4 regions of the Streptomyces sp. E11-3 genome follow, and region 1 is predicted to be linked to each of the others. Evidence: riboswitches for the same ligand, from Rfam matches in the RefSeq annotation. Region 1 holds a riboswitch; each other region holds the start of a gene.
The links. A riboswitch is a leader RNA that binds a small molecule or an ion and turns the genes downstream of it on or off. The one in region 1 is predicted to bind cyclic di-AMP.
Positions count from the first base shown of each region.

Region 2: it holds a riboswitch for cyclic di-AMP, as region 1 does, so the genes downstream of both, U9R90_RS04325 (LysM peptidoglycan-binding domain-containing M23 family metallopeptidase) here and U9R90_RS13180 (NlpC/P60 family protein) in region 1, are expected to answer to the same signal.
Region 3: it holds a riboswitch for cyclic di-AMP, as region 1 does, so the genes downstream of both, U9R90_RS31780 (transglycosylase family protein) here and U9R90_RS13180 (NlpC/P60 family protein) in region 1, are expected to answer to the same signal.
Region 4: it holds a riboswitch for cyclic di-AMP, as region 1 does, so the genes downstream of both, U9R90_RS08145 (M23 family metallopeptidase) here and U9R90_RS13180 (NlpC/P60 family protein) in region 1, are expected to answer to the same signal.

Region 1 is NZ_JAZGRL010000001.1:2,925,200-2,930,539, reverse strand. Features, by position in the region: gene U9R90_RS13185 (hypothetical protein) at 1-346, shown strand, start outside; gene U9R90_RS13180 (NlpC/P60 family protein) at 414-1,697, opposite strand; cyclic di-AMP (ydaO/yuaA leader) riboswitch at 1,704-1,895, opposite strand; gene pcrA (DNA helicase PcrA) at 2,114-4,609, shown strand; gene U9R90_RS13170 (peptidoglycan DD-metalloendopeptidase family protein) at 4,754-5,340, opposite strand, start outside.
Region 2 is NZ_JAZGRL010000001.1:970,570-975,909, reverse strand. Features, by position in the region: gene U9R90_RS04345 (aspartate aminotransferase family protein) at 1-1,095, shown strand, start outside; gene U9R90_RS04340 (helix-turn-helix domain-containing protein) at 1,172-1,807, shown strand; gene U9R90_RS04335 (DUF6126 family protein) at 1,855-1,971, shown strand; gene U9R90_RS04330 (tyrosine-protein phosphatase) at 2,015-2,812, opposite strand; cyclic di-AMP (ydaO/yuaA leader) riboswitch at 3,205-3,396, shown strand; gene U9R90_RS04325 (LysM peptidoglycan-binding domain-containing M23 family metallopeptidase) at 3,401-4,321, shown strand; gene U9R90_RS04320 (SGNH/GDSL hydrolase family protein) at 4,519-5,313, shown strand.
Region 3 is NZ_JAZGRL010000003.1:486,973-492,312, reverse strand. Features, by position in the region: gene U9R90_RS31800 (exopolyphosphatase) at 1-321, opposite strand, end outside; gene U9R90_RS31795 (DUF501 domain-containing protein) at 318-878, opposite strand; gene U9R90_RS31790 (FtsB family cell division protein) at 918-1,403, opposite strand; gene eno (phosphopyruvate hydratase) at 1,514-2,794, opposite strand; gene U9R90_RS31780 (transglycosylase family protein) at 3,071-3,814, opposite strand; cyclic di-AMP (ydaO/yuaA leader) riboswitch at 3,818-4,000, opposite strand; gene U9R90_RS31775 (transglycosylase family protein) at 4,182-5,219, opposite strand; gene U9R90_RS31770 (MFS transporter) at 5,330-5,340, opposite strand, start outside.
Region 4 is NZ_JAZGRL010000001.1:1,808,845-1,814,184, reverse strand. Features, by position in the region: gene U9R90_RS08155 (M16 family metallopeptidase) at 138-1,544, shown strand; gene U9R90_RS08150 (M16 family metallopeptidase) at 1,586-2,953, shown strand; cyclic di-AMP (ydaO/yuaA leader) riboswitch at 3,158-3,315, shown strand; gene U9R90_RS08145 (M23 family metallopeptidase) at 3,328-4,086, shown strand; gene U9R90_RS08140 (GntR family transcriptional regulator) at 4,302-5,024, shown strand; gene U9R90_RS08135 (HPr family phosphocarrier protein) at 5,187-5,340, opposite strand, start outside.

The DNA.
Region 1 (5,340 bases):
ACTGATCAATGTCTTCGTCGGCCTGCACATCATCGGTATCGCTTCGCTGCTCGGCGGCTTCCTGACGCAGATGAAGGCGATGGGCGAGGGCACGGCGCGGTTCACGCCCGCGATGCTGCACGGCGCGCTGACCATGCTGGTCACCGGGGTCGCGCTGGTCGGCCTCAACCAGGCCGACGACAACGCGGTCAACAACGTCAAGATCGCCGTCAAGATGGCGGTGCTGATCGTGATCCTGGCGCTCGTCTACGTGAAGCGGGACGAGGAGAGCATCGACAAGTCGATGTTCGGTGCGGTGGGCGCGCTGACCACGGCGAATATCTTTATCGCCGTCCTGTGGACCTGAGGGCTTGAGGCCCGGGGGCCGATGGCCTGAGGCCCGATGACCTGCGTGGGCAGCGCGCCCCGGGCGGTTATGCCACGCGTCGCACGCTGTGGATCGGCATGTAGTAGATCGACTCGGTCCTGACGTTCGTGCCCGGCTTCGGGGCGTGGATCATTTTGCCGTCGCCGATGTAGATGCCGACGTGGCTGATGTCGTCGTAGAAGAAGACCAGGTCACCGGGCTTGGCGTTGTCGACTGACACCTGAGTTCCGACCTTCACCTGGTCCCAGGTGGTACGCGGCAGCGAGACGCCGGCCGCCTTCCACGCGGACAGGGTCAGGCCCGAGCAGTCGTACGAGTCCGGGCCCTGCGCGCCCCAGACGTACGGCTTGCCGATCTGGGCCTCCGCGAAGGCGATCACCTTCGCGGCCTTGGCGGCGTACGAGTCGTCCGAGTCGTCCGGGGTCGAGGTGTCGGGAGAGGGGGAGGGGGCTGGAGTGGGCTCGGTGGAGCCGCCCGTCGAGCCCCCCGTCGACGTGTCGCCGCCCGAGTCGGCGTCTGAGCCGGTGCCGGAGTCCTGCTCCTGCCGCGCCTCCTCCTGCGCCTTCTCCTTCGCGGCCGCCTCCTCCGCCAGGCGCTTGCGCTCCGCCTCGGCCGCCGCCTTCTCGCGGGCCTGCGCCTCCGCCTTCTTGCGGGCCTCTTCCTCGCGCTTCTTCTCCAGCGCCGCCAGCCGCGCCTTCTCCTCGGCCGTCAGGGTGGACAGCAGCTCACGCGCCTCGGACAGCTTCCGCTGGACCTCCCGCTTGGTGGTCTTCAGCTCGCTCTGGGTCTCGGTGAGCGTCTTGAGGCTCTTCGTCGCCTCGCCGCGCTTCTTGGTGGTCGCGGCCTGGAGCTCCTGGTAGTCCGTGAGGGCCTTCTCCTGCTTGCCGCTCAACCGGCTCATCAGCTGACGCTGGTCGAAGTAGCTCTGCGGGTCGTCGGCGAGCATCAGCGTCGCCGCGTCGGAGACCCCGCCGTTGCGGTACTGGGCGGCCGCGATGGTGCCGAGTTCCTGCCGCGCGTCGTTCATCTTGTCGGTGCGCTTGGCGACCTGGTCGAGCAGCTTGTCGACCTGCTTGCGCTGCTTGTCGGTGCGCTCCTTGACCGCGTTGTACTTCTGGGTGGCGACACCCGCCTGCTGGTAGAGGTCGTCGACCTTCTTCTGCACCTCTTCGAGCGACGGTTCGGGAGCCGAAGGCGCCGAGGGAGGCGCGGCGTACGCGTTCTGCGACAGCAGAGCCACGGAGGTGAGGGCGGCCGTGGTGATGCCGACGGCCTGGGTTGTGGTCCGTATGCGGCCGGACCTGTTGCGCGGCTTGCGGTGCGACGCCAAGGGTGGCGCTCCTTCCATAGACCGCCTACCGGGTTAGCTGTCGGGTTCGGGCGGTGTGTCGGAAGGCTGCCCTACGGTCGCGGACGCGCCCGTACGTGGGTACGGGCTCGTACGTGGGACCGATTCACCCCAAAGGTCACGTGGGTCCCCGGCTCCGGCTGCCTGTGGGGGGCGCACCGGACTCGGCGGAGGCCGCCCGTTCCCGGCGTGGTTCGCCGGTGGGGATGCGGGCCGCCCGCCCAGCACGCTAGCCAACTGCCGAGGCGGCTGGGAAGGTTGGTGTTCGATATGCCCGATACTTTTCTGTGACTTTCGCGCTGTGTGAGTGCTTGTGCTCCCTTGGTGACCGGGGCGGGGTAGCGCGGAACGGGAACCCGGGGCGGGGTGTCAGTGCGGCCGCCTAGACTCGGTAGACGATGAGCAGCCTCTTTGACGACAGCTTCCTGGCGGACCTCAAGCCTTCGGGCGAGGAGCCTCCGCCGCCCCCCGAGGAGCACGCTCCGGAACCCGAAGAGGTTCCGGACGACCTCTTCGGAGGCCGGTTCGACGCGCCCGTGGACCGGGACGCGTTTTACCGCGACGGCGCCCCGCGCCCCGCGGTGGACCCGGCTGCCCTGCTGGACGGGCTGAACGACAACCAGCGCGCCGCCGTCGTGCACTCCGGCACCCCGCTGCTCATCGTCGCCGGAGCCGGGTCGGGCAAGACCCGGGTACTGACCCACCGCATCGCCTATCTGCTCGCCGAGCGCGGGGTGCACCCCGGTCAGGTCCTCGCGATCACCTTCACCAACAAGGCCGCGGGGGAGATGAAGGAGCGCGTCGCCGACCTGGTCGGGCCGCGTGCGGCCGCGATGTGGGTGATGACCTTCCACAGCGCCTGCGTCCGCATCCTGCGCCGCGAGTCCAAGCGGCTCGGCTTCACCTCCTCGTTCTCGATCTACGACGCCGCCGACTCCAAGCGGCTGATGGCGCTGGTCTGCCGGGACCTGGACCTCGACCCCAAGCGCTTCCCGCCCAAGTCCTTCAGCGCCAAGATCTCGAACCTGAAGAACGAGCTGATCGACGAGGAGACCTTCGCCGGGCAGGCCGCGGACGGGTTCGAGAAGACCCTCGCCCAGGCCTACGCGATGTACCAGTCGCGGCTGCGTGAGGCGAACGCCCTCGACTTCGACGACCTGATCATGACGACGGTGCATCTGCTGCAGGCGTTCCCGGACGTCGCCGAGCACTACCGCCGCCGCTTCCGCCACATCATGGTCGACGAGTACCAGGACACCAACCACGCCCAGTACGCCCTAGTGCGCGAGCTGGTCGGCCCGGTCGGCGGCGAGGGCGACCCGGAGCCGGGCGAGCTGTGCGTCGTGGGTGACGCGGACCAGTCGATCTACGCCTTCCGTGGCGCCACCATCCGCAACATCCTCCAGTTCGAGGAGGACTACCCGGACGCGACCACGATCCTCCTGGAGCAGAACTACCGCTCCACCCAGACGATCCTGACCGCGGCCAACGCCGTCATCGAGCGGAACGAAAGCCGCCGCCCGAAGAACCTGTGGACCAACGCCGGGGCCGGCGCGCAGATCACCGGCTATGTCGCCGACACCGAGCACGACGAGGCGCAGTTCGTCGCCGAGGAGATCGACCGGCTCACGGACGCGGGCGAGGCCAAGGCCGGTGACGTCGCGATCTTCTACCGGACGAACGCGCAGTCCCGTGTCTTCGAAGAGATCTTCATCCGCGTCGGGCTGCAGTACAAGGTCGTCGGCGGGGTGCGCTTCTACGAGCGCAAGGAGGTCCGGGACGTCCTGGCCTATCTGCGGGTGCTGTCCAACCCGGAGGACTCCGTACCGCTGCGCCGCATCCTCAACGTACCCAAGCGCGGCATCGGCGACCGCGCGGAGGCCATGATCGACGCGTTGGCGCAGCGCGAGAAGGTCAGCTTCTCGCAGGCGCTGCGGCGAGTCGACGAGGCGTACGGCATGGCGGCCCGCTCGGCGAACGCCGTCAAGCGGTTCAACACGCTGATGGAGGAACTCCGTACGATCGCCGAGTCCGGCGCGGGACCCGCCACGGTCCTGGAGGCCGTACTGGAGCGGACCGGCTATCTCGCCGAGTTGCAGTCCTCCACCGACCCGCAGGACGAGACCCGTATCGAGAACCTCCAGGAACTGGCCGCGGTGGCCCTGGAGTTCGAGCAGGAGACGACCACCGCCCAGGGTGAAGGGGAGGCCGCGGCTTCTTCGGGGACGCTGGCGGAGTTCCTGGAACGGGTCGCCCTGGTCGCCGACTCCGATCAGATCCCGGACGAGGAGGACGACGGCTCGGGTGTCATCACGCTGATGACGCTGCACACCGCCAAGGGCCTTGAGTTCCCTGTGGTGTTCCTGACCGGCATGGAGGACGGCGTCTTCCCGCATATGCGCGCACTGGGGCAGGTCAAGGAGCTGGAGGAGGAGCGGCGGCTGGCGTATGTGGGCATCACGCGGGCGCGCGAGCGGCTGTATCTGACGCGCTCGACGATGCGCAGCGCCTGGGGGCAGCCCTCGTACAACCCGCCGTCCCGTTTCCTGGAGGAGATCCCGGACCAGCATCTGCAGTGGAAGCGGACCGGGCCCTCGGTTCCGGCGCCGACGGCCAAGTCCGGCAGGGGTGGGTCGGGTGCGGTGTCGTCGCTGACGTCCTCGCTGTCCTCGTCGCGTGCGCGCGGCGGGCCTTCGGGGTTCGCGACGCGCCGGGCGGGGGACAAGCCGGTGGTGTCGCTGGCGGTCGGGGACCGGGTCACACACGACCAGTTCGGCCTGGGGACCGTGGTGGCGGTGGAAGGCGCGGGCGATCAGGCCCGGGCGAGCATCGACTTCGGCGATCCGAAGCCGAAGGTGCTGCTGCTGCGGTATGCGCCGGTGGAGAAGTTGTAGGGGGAGTGGCTGCTCGGCCCGGCCGGGGCCTTGGCTTCCGGTCGGGTTTCAGGGTGGGGGTGGTGCTGGGGCTCAGGCGGAGCTCAGGCCAGGGTGATGCTGTGGCTCAGGTGGGTCTCAGGCCGGGATGATTGCTGCCGGGGCTCAGGTGGGGTTGATGCCGTGGCTCATGAGCCACGCCAGCGGGTCGATCGCCGAGCCGCCGCCGGGGCGAACCTCGAAGTGCAGGTGCGGGCCGGTGGAGTTGCCCGAGTTACCGGCGTAGGCGATGACGTCCCCGGCCTTGACCGTGCCGCTGCGGATCTTCGTGCTGGAGAGGTGGCAGTACCAGGTCTCGGTGCCGTCCGGCGCGGTCACGATCGCCATGTTGCCGTAGGCGCTGTTCCACTGGGTGCGCACGGTGCCGTCGGTCGCGGCCATCACGGGAGTGCCGTATGAGACGGGGAAGTCGATGCCGCTGTGCACGGACATCCAGTTGATCCCGGCCTGGCCGTAGCGCGCGCTGAGCCCCTTGCGTGCCACGGGCGCGGCGAACTTGGGGCGCAGTCGCTCCTTGCGTTCCGCTTCCTCGATCTTGCGCTTCCGCTCGGCCTCTTGGCGTTCCTTGAGGTCGATACGTTCTTGGGTGCGGCTCGCCCGGCCGGCGAAGTCGTCGGCTTCGGCGGAGAGGTTGGCCAGCTGGGTGTCGAGCTGGCTGTTGACCTGTGCCGGTTCGACCGTGGGGGTGGCCG
Region 2 (5,340 bases), 2.0 Mb from region 1:
TGCCCGCCGCTGCCGGGCCTGCTCGCCGAGCGGCTGCTGACCCACAGTCCGCATCTGGACCGGGTGTTCTTCGGCAACAGCGGCACCGAGGCCGTGGAGACCGCCCTGAAGTTCGCCCGGTACGCGACCGGCAGGCCCAGGGTCCTGTACTGCGCGCACGCCTTCCACGGGCTGACCACCGGCTCCCTGTCGGTGAACGGCGAGGAGGGGTTCCGCGACGGCTTCGCGCCACTGCTGCCGGACACGGCCGTCGAGCTCGGCGACCTGAAGGCGCTGGAGCGGGAGCTGAAGCGCGGGGACGTGGCGGCTCTGATCGTCGAGCCGATCCAGGGCAAGGGCGTACACGAGCCGCCGCCGGGCTATCTGCGCGCCGCCCAGGAGCTGCTGCACCGGCACAAGGCGCTGCTGATCGCGGACGAGGTGCAGACGGGCCTCGGCAGGACCGGGGACTTCTACGCCTACCAGCACGAGGAGGGCGTGGAGCCGGATCTCGTCTGCGTGGCGAAGGCGCTCTCGGGCGGCTATGTGCCGGTCGGGGCGACCCTCGGCAAGGACTGGATCTTCAAGAAGGTCTTCTCGTCCATGGACCGGGTGCTGGTGCACTCGGCGAGCTTCGGATCCAACGCCCAGGCGATGGCGGCGGGGCTCGCCGTGCTGTCCGTCATGGAGGACGAGCAGGTCGTCGCCCATGCCCGGGCCATGGGCGAGCTGCTGACGTCGCGGCTTACCGCGCTCGTCGACCGCTACGAGCTGCTGCACGAGGTACGCGGGCGCGGCCTGATGATCGGCATCGAGTTCGGGAAGCCCTCGTCGCTGAAGCTGCGCAGCCGGTGGGCGGCGCTCCAGGTGGCGCGCAAGGGCCTGTTCGCGCAGATGGTGGTCGTACCGCTGCTGCAGAAGCACCGGATCCTCACCCAGGTCTCCGGCGACCACCTGGAGGTGATCAAGCTGATCCCGCCGCTGACCATCGACGAGGCGGACGTGGACCGCTTCGTGGCCGCGTTCACGGCTGTCATGGACGAGGCGCACAGCGGCGGCGGACTGATGTGGGACTTCGGCAGGACGCTGGTGAAACAGGCGGTCGCCCATCGCTGACGGACACACCTCTGACGGATTTGCCTCTGAGGCAAGAAATTTGCCCCAAAGGTAAGGCTCTGGCTGAATCGGCTGTATGAGTCCTGCCGACCCAGCGGAACCGGACGCGGGCGCCGAGCTGCCCGCCGTGGCCCCGCAACTACGTGCCCTGCGGCGCCGCGCCTCGCTCACCCTGGAGGCCGCGGCGGCCGCCGCCCAGCTCTCGCCCGCCCATCTCTCCCGCCTGGAGACCGGGCAGCGCCAGCCGTCCCTGCCCACGCTGCTGGTGCTCGCCCGTACCTACGGTACGACGGTCTCGGAACTGCTCGGCGAGCGCGTCGCCGACCGGGACGCGGTCCTGCGCGGGGACGCCCAGGAGGCCACCGCGGCGGGCGGCTGGACCTACCGGCAGGCGGGGGCCCCGGGGCGCGGGATGCAGGCGCTGCGGGTGTGGGTGCCGTACGGGGCGCAGGGCGACATCGTGCGGGTGCATCCCGGCGAGGAGTGGCTGTACGTCCTGGCCGGGAAGCTGCGGCTCCGGCTCGGGGACACCGCGCACCTGCTGCGGCCCGGAGACAGCGCCCACTTCGACTCGCTCACCCCGCATCGGATCGCCGCCGCCGACCAGAGCGGGGCCGAGCTGTTGTTCGTCCACACCTTGCTGCAGAGTCCCACGGCCGCGCTGTGCCTCGGCGCGGACGCGGGCAACCGGATCACAGGAGACGCGACATGACCGAGCCCGAGCAGCCCGTCCGCAGGTCCGTGCCCGCGCGCACGTCGATGGAGGAGAAGTTCCCCCGCGCGCTCTGGGTCCGGCTGATCATCTATGTGGCCGTCGGCCATGTCTTCGCGGCCTTCATCTACCTGCTCTTCACGCTGGGCGCGCAGAACCGGTAGATCCGGCCGCTCCGTGGTTGTGTCGGATCCGCGGGATCCAGGGTCAGTCCAGCAGCTGCCCGCGGAGCCGCTCCCGCGTCTCGGGTGCCAGCCGCAGCCCCTCTCGCAGATAGCGCTCGACGGAGCCCCAGGTCTCGTCGATCGTGTCGAAGGCCGCCTCCAGATACTCGGCGCGGGCGTCGAAGAGCGGGCTGAGCAGCTCCATGACCTCGGGCGACATGGAGTTCGAGCCGTTGTTGCTGCGGTGCACCTTGTAGCGGCGGTGGGTGGCGTTGGACGCCAGGTAGTCGGTGAGGATGGCGGAGCGCTCGACGCCCACGGCGAGCAGCGTGACGGCGATCGACAGGCCCGCGCGGTCCTTGCCGGCCGCGCAGTGCATCAGCGCGGGCACGCTGTCCTCGGCGAGCGCGTGCAGCACCCGGCTGTGCTCGGCGGTCCGCTCCTTGATGATCATGCGGTACGTGGTGATCATCCGGTCCGCGGCCTGCCCGTCGGCCAGGGCGGCGCGCAGCTCCGCTATCTCGCCGTCCCGGACCATCTGCCAGAACTCCGCGCCGTGGGCCGGGTCGGTCAGCGGAAGGTTTACGTTCCGTACACCCGGAAGCTCGACGTCCGGGCCCTCGAGCTGCTGGTCCGCGGCATTGCGGAAGTCGAAAATCGTATGCAGTCCGAGGGAGGCCAAGAACGCGGCGTCCGTCTCGGTGGCGTGTGCGAGGTGGCCGCTGCGGAAGAGCCGTCCGGCCCGCATGCGTCTGCCGTCCACGGTCGGCAGGCCTGCCACGTCGCGGAAATTGCGCACTCCGGCCAGCTCGGGCTCGGTCGACGGGACCTGCTGCGTCACGGGGGCTCCTCCCGGTAAGCCGCCGGCGCTGCTCGCCTGCGGTGCGCGTCTTCGACGATACGACATCGATACGACATCGATGCCTGCGTCAACCACCTGTCCCGGCGTGACGCTGATGTGCCACCTGCGCCCTAAGCGATGAATGCCCGATTCAGGCTGTTCGCGGTAACTGGCCCTGGATTAAAGGGATGTGGCGCCTGACTGGTGAGCGGGATCATATTCGTGACGGTCTGTTGCGGCCGCCTCTCCTCAATTCCCTGCGGAAATCCGGATGGTGGAATGCGTTCATCGACGGAGTGTTACGGGAATTGCGTCAAAGGATCAGCTGCGGCCCATGGGGCTGGAATTGACTGCTTGTCTCCGCGCTTCCCGCTCGCTTACGGTCGCCGACGTCTGGATGGACGCCCAATCCTGCCGCCATCCGGACTTCCGCACACCCACCCGTCCACGGCAGGAGCGGGGGACCCACGGTAGAACGCCGTTCCGGGACTCCGGAGCGGCTTGGGGTGAAGCCACGCGAAAGCGCGGCCGGGCATCTCCAGCCCGAACCCGACAGCTCACCTCGTAGGCGCCGGAGAGGAATTCGCCATGCCCGCGAAGGGTAAGCACCGCCGTCCCAAGTCCGCGCGGATCAGCCGCCAGTTCGCCGTCGTCGGCACCGGTGGTGCCGCGCTCGCGCTGCCGCTGTTCGCCGCCAACAGCGCACAGGCCGCACCGTCGGCGGCCCCCGCCACCGCACCGGCCGCCGCACAGCAGGCCGCTCCCGCCGCGGCCCCGCAGACCGCTCCGGCCGCCGCTCCCACGGCCGCGCCGCAGGCCGCCGGGCAGACCTACTCCGTGGTGTCGGGCGACTCCCTGTCCCGTATCGCCGACAAGAAGGACGTCGACGGCGGCTGGAAGAAGCTCTACCAGGACAACCGCTCGGTCGTCGGTGAAGACCCGTCGCTGATCCTCCCGGGCATGAAGCTGAAGCTCGGTGCGGCCGACTCGCAGGCCAGCGCCCCGGCCAAGCCCAAGGCCAAGACCGAGGCCAAGCCCCAGGCCAAGGCCAAGCCCGCCGCCTCGACCAGCACCGCGTCCAAGGCCACGAAGGCCGCCACGACCACGGGCTTCACCGCCCCCGTCGCCGGAGGCGTCTCCACCCAGTACCGCGCGTCGGGCGCCATGTGGTCCAGCGGCTACCACACCGGCACCGACTTCGCGGCCCCCTCCGGCACGCCCATCAAGGCGGTCGGCGCGGGCACCGTCGTCTCCGCCGGCTGGAGCGGCTCGTACGGCAACGAGGTCGTCATCCGGCACGCCGACGGCCACTACTCCCAGTACGCCCACATGTCGTCGCTCGGCGTCTCCGCGGGCCAGAGCGTGTCCGGCGGCCAGCAGATCGGCCTGGTCGGTTCCACCGGCAACTCCACCGGACCGCACCTGCACTTCGAGATCCGGACCGGCCAGGGCTACGGCTCGGACGTCGACCCGCTCGCCTACCTGCGCTCGCACGGCGTCTCCATCTGACACGCACGGCACCGCCCGCCAGGGCACCAGCCGAACATGACGGCCGGGACCCCCACTTGGGGCCCCGGCCGTCGCGCATGTGGGGTACGCAGGTCTATTCCTGCTCGCGTACGTCGTTGTCGGTGGCATATCTCACCCGCCGTCAACCCCTGGCTACGGTCGCGTAGGTCACACCGGTGGGTGAAAGATATGGCGACGTGGACCACGATTCGACTTCCCTCATCCGCAGTGACGCATTCGGGTCGTACGTGGCTGTCGGCGACAGCTTCACCGAAGGCGTCGGAGACCCCGGCCCCGACGACACCTTCGTCGGCTGGGCCGACCGGCTCGCCGTGCTGCTCGCCGACCGGCACCCCGAACACTCCTTCCGCTACGCCAACCTCGCCGTACGCGGCAAGCTCCTCGACCAGATCGTCGAGGACCAGGTGCCGCGGGCCAAGGAGCTCGCCCCCGAACTGGTGAGCTTCTGCGCGGGCGGCAACGACATCATCCGGCCCGGCAGCGACCCCGACGACGTCGCCGAACGCTTCGAGCGGGCCGTCGCCGACCTCAAGAACTCCGTCGAGAACGTCCTGGTGACCACCGGATTCGACACCCGGGGCGTGCCGGTGCTGCGCCACCTGCGCGGCAAGGTCGCCACCTACACCGCACATGTCCGAGCCATCGCCGACCGCTACGACTGCCCCGTACTCGACCTGTGGTCCCTGAAGTCCGTACAGGACCGACGGGCCTGGGACGGCGACCGGCTGCACCTCTCCGCCGAGGGCCACACCCGGGTCGCCCTGCGCGCCGGCCAGGTGCTTGGCCTGCGGGTCCCGGCCGACCCCGACCAGCCGTGGCCGCCACTGCCGCCGCGCGGGGCCCTGGAGGACCGGCGCGACGACATCCAGTGGGCGCGCGAGTACCTGGTGCCCTGGATCGGGCGCAGGCTGCGCGGCGAGTCGTCGGGCGACCACGTGTCGGCGAAGCGGCCCCATCTGACCCCCCTGTAAGGGGTGTGCCGCGGGTCGGACGGGTGA
Region 3 (5,340 bases), on a different contig from region 1:
CTCGGGCTCCACGCCCAGGATCTCCAGGACGCCGCTGACGAACTCCTCGCGGTTCTCGGCGTCGCGGGACGCCGAGGTGGCGACGAAGCGGAGCCGCTCGACGCCGTGTTCCTTGATCACGGCGGCGTACTCGCGGCAGGCCTCGAAGGTACGGTCCAGCGCGTCGGCGGCGAGCCGTCCGGTCTTGTCCACGCCCTGGCCGAGCCGGACGATCCGCATCCGGCGGTCCAGGTCGGTCAGTTCACCGGTGCCGGGGGCGGCGTCGGCGACGAGCAGCCGGATCGAGTTCGTACCGCAGTCGATCGCGGCGACGCGGGTCATCGGGCCTCGCCCTCGTCCTGGCCCTCGTCCTGGCTCTCCGGCGCGCACGGCGTGACGCACGGGCCCTTGGCCCACCACTCAGGCAGCATCGCGATCGCCTCGTCGCCCAGCGGGTTCACACCGGGTCCCGCGGCCAGCGAGTGCCCGACCAGGACGTGCAGGCACTTCACCCGGTCCGGCATACCGCCGGCGCTCGGGAAGCCCGTCAGCTCCTCGATCTCGTCACGGCGGCGGATGTAGTCCTCGTGGGCCGCGCGGTACGCGGCGGCCAGTTCGGGGTCCGTGGCCAGCCGGTCCGTCATCTCCTTCATGACGCCGTTGGCCTCCAGCGTGCCGATCGCCGACGCGGCCCGCGGGCAGGTCAGGTAGTACAGCGTCGGGAAGGGGGTGCCGTCCGGCAGCCGCGGGGCCGTCTCCACGACGTCCGGCTGACCGCAGGGGCAGCGGTGCGCGATGGCCCGCAGACCGCGCGGCGGGCGGCCGAGCTGCTCCTTGAAGGCCGCCACGTCGGCGTCGGTCGGCTCGGTACGCGGGGTGGGCGGCGGGGGCGTGTGCATGCCTGGGGTGTGTCTTTCTGGGGAAGTGGGTTACGGAGGTTACTCGGCCGTGGTGCGGTGTACGCGGTCGGCCTTGTCGACGCCGTCGAAGAGGTTGCTGTACCAGGGGCGGTCCGCCTTGCCCACCTCCGCGCGGCGCTTGGTCGCGCCGTCCGGGTCGGGCACCGTGAACGCGGTCTCGCCCGGCCGCACCATGTGCAGCCGCTCGCGGGCCTGGCGTTCCACGTACGCGTCGTCCTGCCAGCGCGCCTTGGCGTCCCGCAGGTCCTCGGCCTGGTCCCTGGCGTCGCGCAACAGCCGCTCCTGCTCGGCGATGTCGGCCCGCTGGGCGACGTACTGCCGCATCGGATAGGCGAGCGCGACGATCAGCGAGCAGACGACCAGCGCGAGCAGCGCGGCCCGGCCGGTGAGCCGGGAGCGGCGGGCCTGGCGCTTGGTCTGCGAACGGTAGACACGGGCCGCGGTCTGCTCGCCGAGCAGCCGCAGTCTGGTCGTGGTGGAGAACCGGTCCCGGTTCCCTGCCATGGTCCCGCCTTCCCATCACGCGCGTACGTCCCCGCACACGGTACGGGACCGAGTACGGGGACGTACGTACGACGGGCCCTCGGGCCCTGAAGGCGTCGGCCTGGGAGGCGTCAGCCCTTGAAGCGCGGGAAGGCGGAGCGGCCCGCGTACACCGCGGCGTCGTCGAGGATCTCCTCGATGCGCAGCAGCTGGTTGTACTTGGCGACGCGCTCGGAGCGGGCCGGGGCGCCGGTCTTGATCTGGCCGCAGTTGGTGGCGACGGCCAGGTCGGCGATGGTGACGTCCTCGGTCTCGCCGGAGCGGTGGGACATCATGCACTTGAAGCCGTTGCGCTGGGCGAGCTCGACGGCGTCCAGGGTCTCGGTCAGCGAGCCGATCTGGTTGACCTTGACCAGCAGGGCGTTGGCCGAGTTCTCCTCGATGCCGCGGCCCAGGCGCTCCGGGTTGGTGACGAAGAGGTCGTCGCCGACGATCTGGACCTTGCCGCCCAGCTTGTCGGTCAGGACGTTCCAGCCGGCCCAGTCGTCCTCGAACAGCGGGTCCTCGATGGAGACGAGCGGGTACGAGGCGACGAGCTCCTCGTAGTACTCGGTCATCTCGGCGGCGGAGCGCTCCTTGCCCTCGAACTGGTACGTGCCGTCCTTGTAGAACTCGGAGGCGGCGACGTCCAGGGCGAGCGCGATCTGCTGGCCGGGGGCGTAACCGGCTTCCTTGATGGCCTCGAGGATCAGGTCCAGGGCCTCGCGGTTGGAGCCCAGGTTCGGGGCGAAGCCGCCCTCGTCGCCGAGGCCGGTGGCCAGACCCTTGGCCTTCAGGACCTTCTTGAGGGTGTGGTAGACCTCGGCGCCCCAGCGCAGGGCCTCGGAGAAGGACTCCGCCCCGATCGGGGCGATCATGAACTCCTGGATGTCCACGTTGGAGTCGGCGTGCGAGCCGCCGTTCAGGATGTTCATCATCGGCACCGGCAGCAGGTGCGCGTTGGGGCCGCCCAGGTAGCGGAAGAGCGGCAGGTCGGACGCCTCGGAAGCGGCGTGCGCGACGGCGAGCGAGACGCCGAGGATGGCGTTGGCGCCGAGCGAGCCCTTGTTGTCGGTGGCGTCCAGGTCGAACATGGCCTGGTCGATCAGGCGCTGCTCGGTGGCGTCGTACCCGACGAGCTCCGGGCCGATCTGCTCGATGACGGCGAGGACGGCCTTCTCCACGCCCTTGCCCAGGTAACGGCTGGGGTCGCCGTCACGGAGTTCGATGGCCTCGAAAGCACCGGTGGAGGCACCGGAGGGGACGGCGGCACGACCCGTGCTGCCGTCGTCGAGGCCAACCTCGACCTCGACCGTGGGGTTGCCTCGGGAGTCCAGGATTTCCCGGGCTACGACGACGTCGATGGACGGCACGAGCATCTCCTTCTGGGATGTGACGCTAGAAGTGCGAGGTCTCTATGGCCTTGCGACACGAGCCTAACCGCCTCGGCGGCATCGGCCAGCCGACCGACCGGACCGTGGACACCCCGAGCATAGATTGTTTCTTGACGGAACAAAAAGAGCCCCGCCCCGGCGCGCACGGGGGTAAGCGCGCAGGGGCGGGGCGGTCTGGGGATGACCTGCGGGTCTGGCGGTGACCTGCGGGCCTGTCAGTGACCCGCGGGTCAAGCGGTGACCTGCGGGTCAGGGTCAGCTGAGGTGCAGCTGCTGACCCGGGTAGATGAAGTCGGCGTCCTCGACGATGTCCTTGTTCAGCTCGTGCAGGCTGAGCCAGCCGCCCTTGACGTCATGCGCCTCGGCGATCTCGGAGAGGGTGTCCCCGGACTTCACCTCGTACTCGCCGTCGCCCTTCTTGACCGTCTGACCGGCCGGGGTCTCGACGGTCTTGGCGCTCTTGGTGCTGGGCGCGGCCTTGGGGGTCTCTGCCTTCGGGGCGGCCTGCTTCGGCTGCTCCTGCTTCGGCTGCGGCTTCGGCTGCTCCTGCTTCGGCTGGGGCGCCGACTGCTGCGGGGTGCTCGGGGCGCTCTGCTGCGTGGACTGCTCGCCGCCACCGTCGTACGAGGCGTTGGTCAGGCCGACGCCGCAGCTCGGCCAGGCACCCTTGCCCTGGCCCGCGAGGACCTTCTCGGCGATCTCGATCTGCTGCGTCTTGGAGGCCTGGTCGGCGGTCGAGGCGTACTGCGTGCCGCCGTACGCGGCCCAGGTGGAGGACGAGAACTGCAGACCGCCGTAGTAGCCGTTGCCGGTGTTGATCGACCAGTTGCCACCGGACTCGCACTGGGCGACCTGGTCCCACTGGGACGCGGTGGCGGCCTGCGCGCCGGTCGCGCCCATCAGCGGGACGGCCACGGCGGCGCCGGTGACACCGGCGGCGGTGGCGATCCGGGTGGTCTTGGACGGACGACGGTGCTTGCCCTTGCCGGAAAACAGCATGAGTGATCCCCTCACCGACGCCTACGAGGTGAGCTGTCGGGTTCGGGCCAAGTGAGTTGCCCGGTCCGTACGGAGCTTCCGCGTCTCCGTACGAACTTCACCCCAAGCCGGTCCCCGCCCTCTCTCAAGGGCCGGGCCCGGCGCAAACCTTGGGTCCCCCGCTCCTGCCTACGGCGCGTTACGCGACGACTGTTCCCTGCGGCCGCCGGCAGGATTCGGCGTGACGGCCATCGGGGCTCACCAGTGGCGAGCGGTCACGACGGTAAACACGCTCCCACCCTCAACACCAAGGCGATCGGGGCCGTTGAGACCCATCTCTCACTTACGGCAATGCCCCTTTAACTCGGACATTCAGCCCGAACTGCCGCTACTTTTCGCCCAGATCGAGGCTTTGGCCAGGGCGAATGAGGTCCGGGTCCTCGCCGACGGTCTTCTTGTTTCCCGTGTAGAGCCCGGTCCATCCGCCGTCGAGCCCATGGGTGTCGGCGATCACCGAGAGGTTGTCGCCGGGGCGCACGACGTACGCGCCGTCGACGGCATCGCGGTCCGTGTCGCCACCACGGGAGGCATGCCGGCCCGAGCCGTCGACCTCGCGCTCGTCGGGCAGCTCCTCGGGGGCGCGGTCGCCACGGTGGCGCCCTGAGCCCTCGGCAGGGGTCTCCTCCGGCGCGGAGGGGTCGGCGGAGGGGTCGGCGGAGGAGTCAGGAATGGTGGTCTCGGTGGGCGAAGCAGAAGAATCAGACGAAGGCGACTCACCCTTCGAGGAGTTGTCCGACTTGCCCTCATCGCCACTGGCGCCGCTTTCGTCGCCTACGCCACCTACGCCGCTTTCGCCTTCTTCGCCCGACTCGTCCTCCGGCGTCTTACCTGACGGCTCATCCGCGGCGTCCTCCGAAGGATCGGCGGACGGCGAGGGCTCCGCGGACTCGCCCTTCGACGGCTTGGACGCCTTCGGTGAATCCGACTCCGACTCCGACGGCGACGGCGTGGGGTCCGCGGTCGGGCCCGGGTTCACGTCGGGCGTCTCGCCACCCTTCTCCAGCCCGGCGATCGGCGCACACGTCGCCCAGGCGTCGGGCCCCTGCGCGGCAAGTACCTTCTCGGCGACGGCTATCTGCTGCGAGCGGCTGGCCAGGTCGGCACGCGGCGCGTAGTCCAGGCCGCCGTACGCCTCCCAGTCGTCCTGCGAGAACTGCAGCCCGCCGTAGTACCCGTTGCCCATGTCGGCGCTCCACACGCCACCGCTCTCGCACGCGGCGAGCTTGTCCCAGGTGGAGGCGTCGGCGGCGCTCGCGCCGGAGGCGCCGAGCAGCGGGATGGCGATGGCCGATCCGGTCACCCCCGCCGCGACAACGAGAGCCGGAGCTTGACGGGGGCGTCGGTGACGGCCGTTCCCGGAGAGCATGCGATTGCCTTTCGCGCGACTACACAGCTGAGTGACAGTTGAGTCGAACGGCGAACGTAGCCGCACTCGAACGCTTGTCACAAGTCGATACAGCGGAGATCACACGAAAGTCACAGATTTG
Region 4 (5,340 bases), 1.1 Mb from region 1:
CGCCAGATGTCCGCGCGCTTGCATACAGTGACAGGACTGCCTTGACGCATGTCAACGACGTATGTCAACGAACGCCCTCGGGGAATCCCCTCAGGGACGAGTCAGCACGCGATTCCGCACGCGATCGAAGGGACCACATGCCCATGGGTCACACGGCCACAGCGCAGGCCGGCACCGGCGGCCTGACAGCGACCGAGCACCGGCTGGCCAACGGCCTGCGCGTGGTGCTCTCCGAGGACCACCTGACCCCGGTCGCCGCGGTCTGCCTCTGGTACGACGTCGGCTCCCGCCACGAGGTCAAGGGCCGTACGGGCCTCGCCCACCTCTTCGAGCACCTGATGTTCCAGGGCTCGGCACAGGTGTCGGGCAACGGCCACTTCGAGCTGGTGCAGGGGGCCGGCGGCTCGCTGAACGGCACCACCAGCTTCGAGCGCACCAACTACTTCGAGACGATGCCCGCCCACCAGCTGGAACTGGCCCTGTGGCTCGAGGCCGACCGGATGGGCTCGCTGCTCGCCGCACTCGACGACGAGTCCATGGAAAACCAGCGGGACGTCGTCAAGAACGAACGCCGCCAGCGGTACGACAACGTCCCGTACGGCACGGCCTTCGAGAAGCTGACCGCCCTCTCCTACCCCGAGGGCCACCCGTACCACCACACGCCGATCGGCTCGATGGCCGACCTGGACGCGGCCACCCTGGACGACGCGCGGACGTTCTTCCGTACGTACTACGCGCCGAACAACGCCGTGCTCTCGGTGGTCGGCGACATCGACCCCGAGCGGACCCTCGCCTGGATCGAGAAGTACTTCGGCTCCATCCCGTCCCACGACGGCAAGCAGCCCCCGCGGGACGGCGCACTGCCCGACACCATCGGCAAGGAGCTGCGCGAGGTCATCGAGGAGGAGGTACCGGCCCGCGCCCTGATGGCCGCCTACCGGCTCCCGGAGGACGGCACGCGCGCGTGCGACGCGGCCGACCTGGCGCTCACCGTCCTCGGCGGCGGCGAGTCGTCCCGGCTCTACAACCGTCTCGTACGCCGCGACCGCACCGCCGTCGCGGCCGGGTTCGGCCTGCTGCGGCTCGCCGGTGCGCCCTCGCTCGGCTGGCTTGACGTCAAGACGTCGCACGACGTCGAGGTCCCGGACATCGAGGCCGCCGTCGACGAGGAGCTCGCCCGGTTCGCGGCCGAAGGCCCCACCGACGAGGAGATGGAGCGCGCCCAGGCGCAGTTGGAGCGCGAGTGGCTGGACCGGCTCGGTACGGTCGCCGGCCGCGCCGACGAACTGTGCCGGTACGCGGTGCTGTTCGGTGACCCGCAGCTCGCCCTGACCGCCGTGCAGCGGGTGCTCGACGTCACCGCGGCGGAGGTCCAGGAGGTCGCCCAGGCCCGGCTGCGGCCCGACAACCGCGCGGTGCTCGTGTACGAGCCGGTTGCCGCAGACGAAGCGGACGACGCGGACGGCGCGGATAACGGGGCAGAGGCGCAAGACGCGGCAGCCGCCGCCGGGAACGACGTACAGGAAGACGAGGCGGCGAAGTGACCCAGGCCCAGACCACAGCGACCACCGAGGCCACCGTGACCATGGACTTCCATCCGCAGCCCGAGGCGGGCGAGGCCACGCCGTGGGCCTTCCCCGCCCCCGAGCGCGCCACGCTCCCCAACGGCCTGACAGTGCTGCGCTGTCACCGTCCGGGCCAGCAGGTCGTCGCCGTCGAGCTCAACCTCGACGCCCCGCTGGACACCGAGCCGGACGGCCTGGACGGCATCGCCACCATCATGGCGCGCGCCTTCTCGGAGGGCACCGACAAGCACTCGGCCGAGGAGTTCGCCGCGGAGCTGGAGCGCTGCGGCGCCACGCTGGACGCGCACGCCGACCACCCCGGCGTACGCCTCTCGCTCGAAGTCCCGGTCTCCCGGCTCCCCAAGGCGCTCGGCCTGCTCGCCGACGCGCTGCGCGCGCCCGCCTTCGCCGACAGCGAGGTCAAGCGGCTGGTGCGCAACCGCCTGGACGAGATCCCGCACGAGATGGCCAACCCGAGCCGCCGCGCGGCCAAGGAGCTCTCCAAGGAGCTGTTCCCGGCCACCGCGCGCATCTCGCGTCCGCGCCAGGGCACCGAGGAGACGGTCGAGCGCATCGACGCCACCGCGGTCAGGGCGTTCTACGATGCCCATGTGCGGCCCGCGACCGCGACCGCCGTGGTGGTCGGCGACCTGTCCGGTACGGACCTGGACAAGCTGCTCGGCGAGACCCTGGGGGTGTGGACGGGTTCCGCGCCCGAGCCGCGCCCCGCAGCGCCGATCACCGCCGACGACACCGGCCGGGTCGTCATCGTGGACCGCCCGGGCGCGGTCCAGACGCAGCTGCTCATCGGCCGGGTCGGCCCGGACCGCCACGACCGCGTCTGGCCGGCCCAGGTACTCGGCGCCTACTGCCTGGGCGGCACCCTCACCTCGCGCCTGGACCGCGTCCTGCGCGAGGAGAAGGGCTACACCTACGGTGTGCGCGCCTTCGCCCAGGTGCTGCGCTCGGACGCCGAGGGCACCGGAGCCTCGATGCTGGCCATCAACGGCTCCGTGGACACCGAGTCCACAGGACCTGCCCTGGACGACCTGTGGAAGGTGCTGCGCACCCTCGCAGCCGAGGGCCTCACCGACGCCGAGCGCGATGTCGCGGTGCAGAACCTGGTCGGCGTGGCCCCGCTGCGCTACGAGACCGCCGCGGCCGTCGCGAGCACCCTGGCGGACCAGGTCGAGCAGCACCTGCCGGACGACTTCCAGGCGCAGTTGTACCGGATGCTGGCCGAGACCGGCACCGTGGAGGCCACTGCCGCCGCGGTGAACGCCTTCCCGGTGGACCGTCTGGTCACCATCCTGGTCGGCGACGCCGCGCAGATCGCCGAGCCGGTCAAGGCGCTCGGCATCGGCGAAGTGACCGTCGTCACCGGCTAGTCGGGCCGGGCGGGGCGCCAAGCTCACCTGGGGACCCCGGTGGCTGAAGAGCCACCGGGGTCCCCTAATGTCCGAAATATTGGCGAGGCTGACGGTCTGTCCTGTGGCATGTGCCTCAAAAGCCGTGATCCGTTTGTGGCAGGAAAGATGCCCCGTTTAGCGTCGGGTCGCTGTTCGCCGGCTATGCGCCGCATCCGCGGCACCGGACAGCCATCGCCGAGTCCCCGTCAGGCGCGAGCCTGGGGAGCCGGGGACCCACTCAGTCCCTGGGGTGAATCGGGCGCCTCCCCGTGTGGGGCCCGTAGGAGACCTTCCTGCTCCGAACCCGTCAGCTAACCCGGTAGGCGAGAAGGAAGGAAAGGACCCGCCACTTCATGGCCTCCGGGAAGCATCGTCGCCCCAGCCGTCTGTCGCGCACCGGTGCGAACGTCGCGGGCGTCGCCGCCCTCACCACCACGGGCGTCATCGGCACCCTCGCCTCTCCGGCGCTCGCCGCCCACTCCGCCGCGGACACCGGTCTGAACCAGGCCGTCGCCGCCGACGACGTACTCGCCGAGCGGATCGGCGCGCAGGCCAGCGCGCAGCAGGAGGCCGCCGAGCAGGCCGCCGCCAAGGAGCGGGCCGAGGCCGAGGCCGAGCGCAAGGCCGAGGCACGGGCCAAGGAAGCACGCGAGGAGAAGGCGAAGGAAGAGCGCGCCGCGCGTGCCGCCGAGCGGGCACGGCTGAACGCGTTCGTCTCGCCGGTCGCGGGCTCGTACGTCTCCACCGGCTACAAGGCCGGCGGCGCCGTCTGGTCCTCCGGCAGCCACACCGGCGTCGACTTCCACGCCGCGTCCGGCACCCCCGTCCAGGCCGTCGGCCCCGGCACCGTGGTCGAGGCCGGCTGGGGCGGTGCGTACGGCAACAACGTGGTGATCCGGATGAACGACGGCACGTACACCCAGTACGGGCACCTGTCGTCGCTCAGTGTCTCCGTCGGTCAGAGCGTGACCCCCGGCCAGCGAATAGGCCTCTCCGGCGCGACCGGCAACGTCACCGGGCCGCACCTGCACTTCGAGGTCCGCACCTCCGCCGAGTACGGCTCCGACATCGACCCGGTGTCCTACCTCCGCGCGCACGGCGTAGCCGCCTGACCACCCAGGTCCGAGGGTTCACACCCCACCCCACCACTCACCGAAAGCCCCGGCTCCCCGAGCCGGGGCTTTCGCCATTCGACCCGTGCGCCAGCTTGTCCAAAAAATATCCATGGATTCTGGTCACCCATCGGAAATCCGCGCCTGCTGCAATAGAGTCACCGAACAGACGTCAATCGACCGCGTTTCGCGGACATTAAGGCGGTGGACAGGTCATGCGCGTTCCTGCGCACTCGGTATGCACGGCCATCCGGGAGGACATCGTGTCCGGTGTGCTGGAACGCGGCAGCCGGCTCACCGAGGAGCTGCTCGCGCGCCGGTACGGGGTCTCGCGGGTCCCGGTGCGGGAAGCGCTGCGCACCCTGGAGGCCGAGGGGTTCGTACGGACCCGCAGGCACGCCGGCGCCCAGGTCGCCGAGCCCAGCGCGCAGGAGGCCGCCGACCTGCTGGAGATGCGGCTGCTGCTGGAGCCGCTCGGTGCCGCGCGGGCCGCACAGCGGCGTACCGAGGCGCATCTCAAGGTGCTGCGCGGGCTGGTGCGCCTGGGGCAGGAGCGGGCCCGCAGGGGGCACAGCGAGGATCTGCGCTCACTGGGCGGCTGGTTCCACGAGACCCTCGCCCAGGCCTGCGGCAGCCCGGGCCTGACGACGCTGCTCACCCAACTGCGGCACAAGGTCGCCTGGATGTACACGGTCGACCCTCCTGCCCAGCCCGCCGAGTCCTGGGCGGAGCACGGCGCGATCGTCGACGCCGTGGCCCGCGGCGACGCGGAACGGGCCAGGGCGCTCACCGCACTGCACGCCGAGCGTGCGGTGGCGGGGCACCGGCTGCGCTTCCCCGGCCCGGCGGACCTGCCGGTGGGCCGCTCCGTCGACCGGCCGGCGGAGCGTGTGAGGAATTCGCAACATGCCGTAAACATCGCGAGCGCCCGCAATTAACGAAGGCGCCGTATACAAAGAGAAGGCTCGGGGGAGGGGTTTCTTTTCGCTGCCCGTAATTCCGGGCGTGGGTCCGTGTGGACCCTGATGGATATCGGCGAAAAACAGCGGAGCCGCACTTCCTTTCGGGAAGTGCGGCTCCGCTGTGGAATTCCGGTCGGCTCAGACCGTCTCGGGGAGCTCCTCAAGCCCCTCGGAGACCAGCTTCGCCAGACGGTCGAGAGCGGCGTCCGAGCCCTCGGCGTCGGACGCGAGGATGATCTCCTCGTTGCCCTGGGCACCCAGACCGAGTACCGCGAGCATGGAAGCCGCGTTG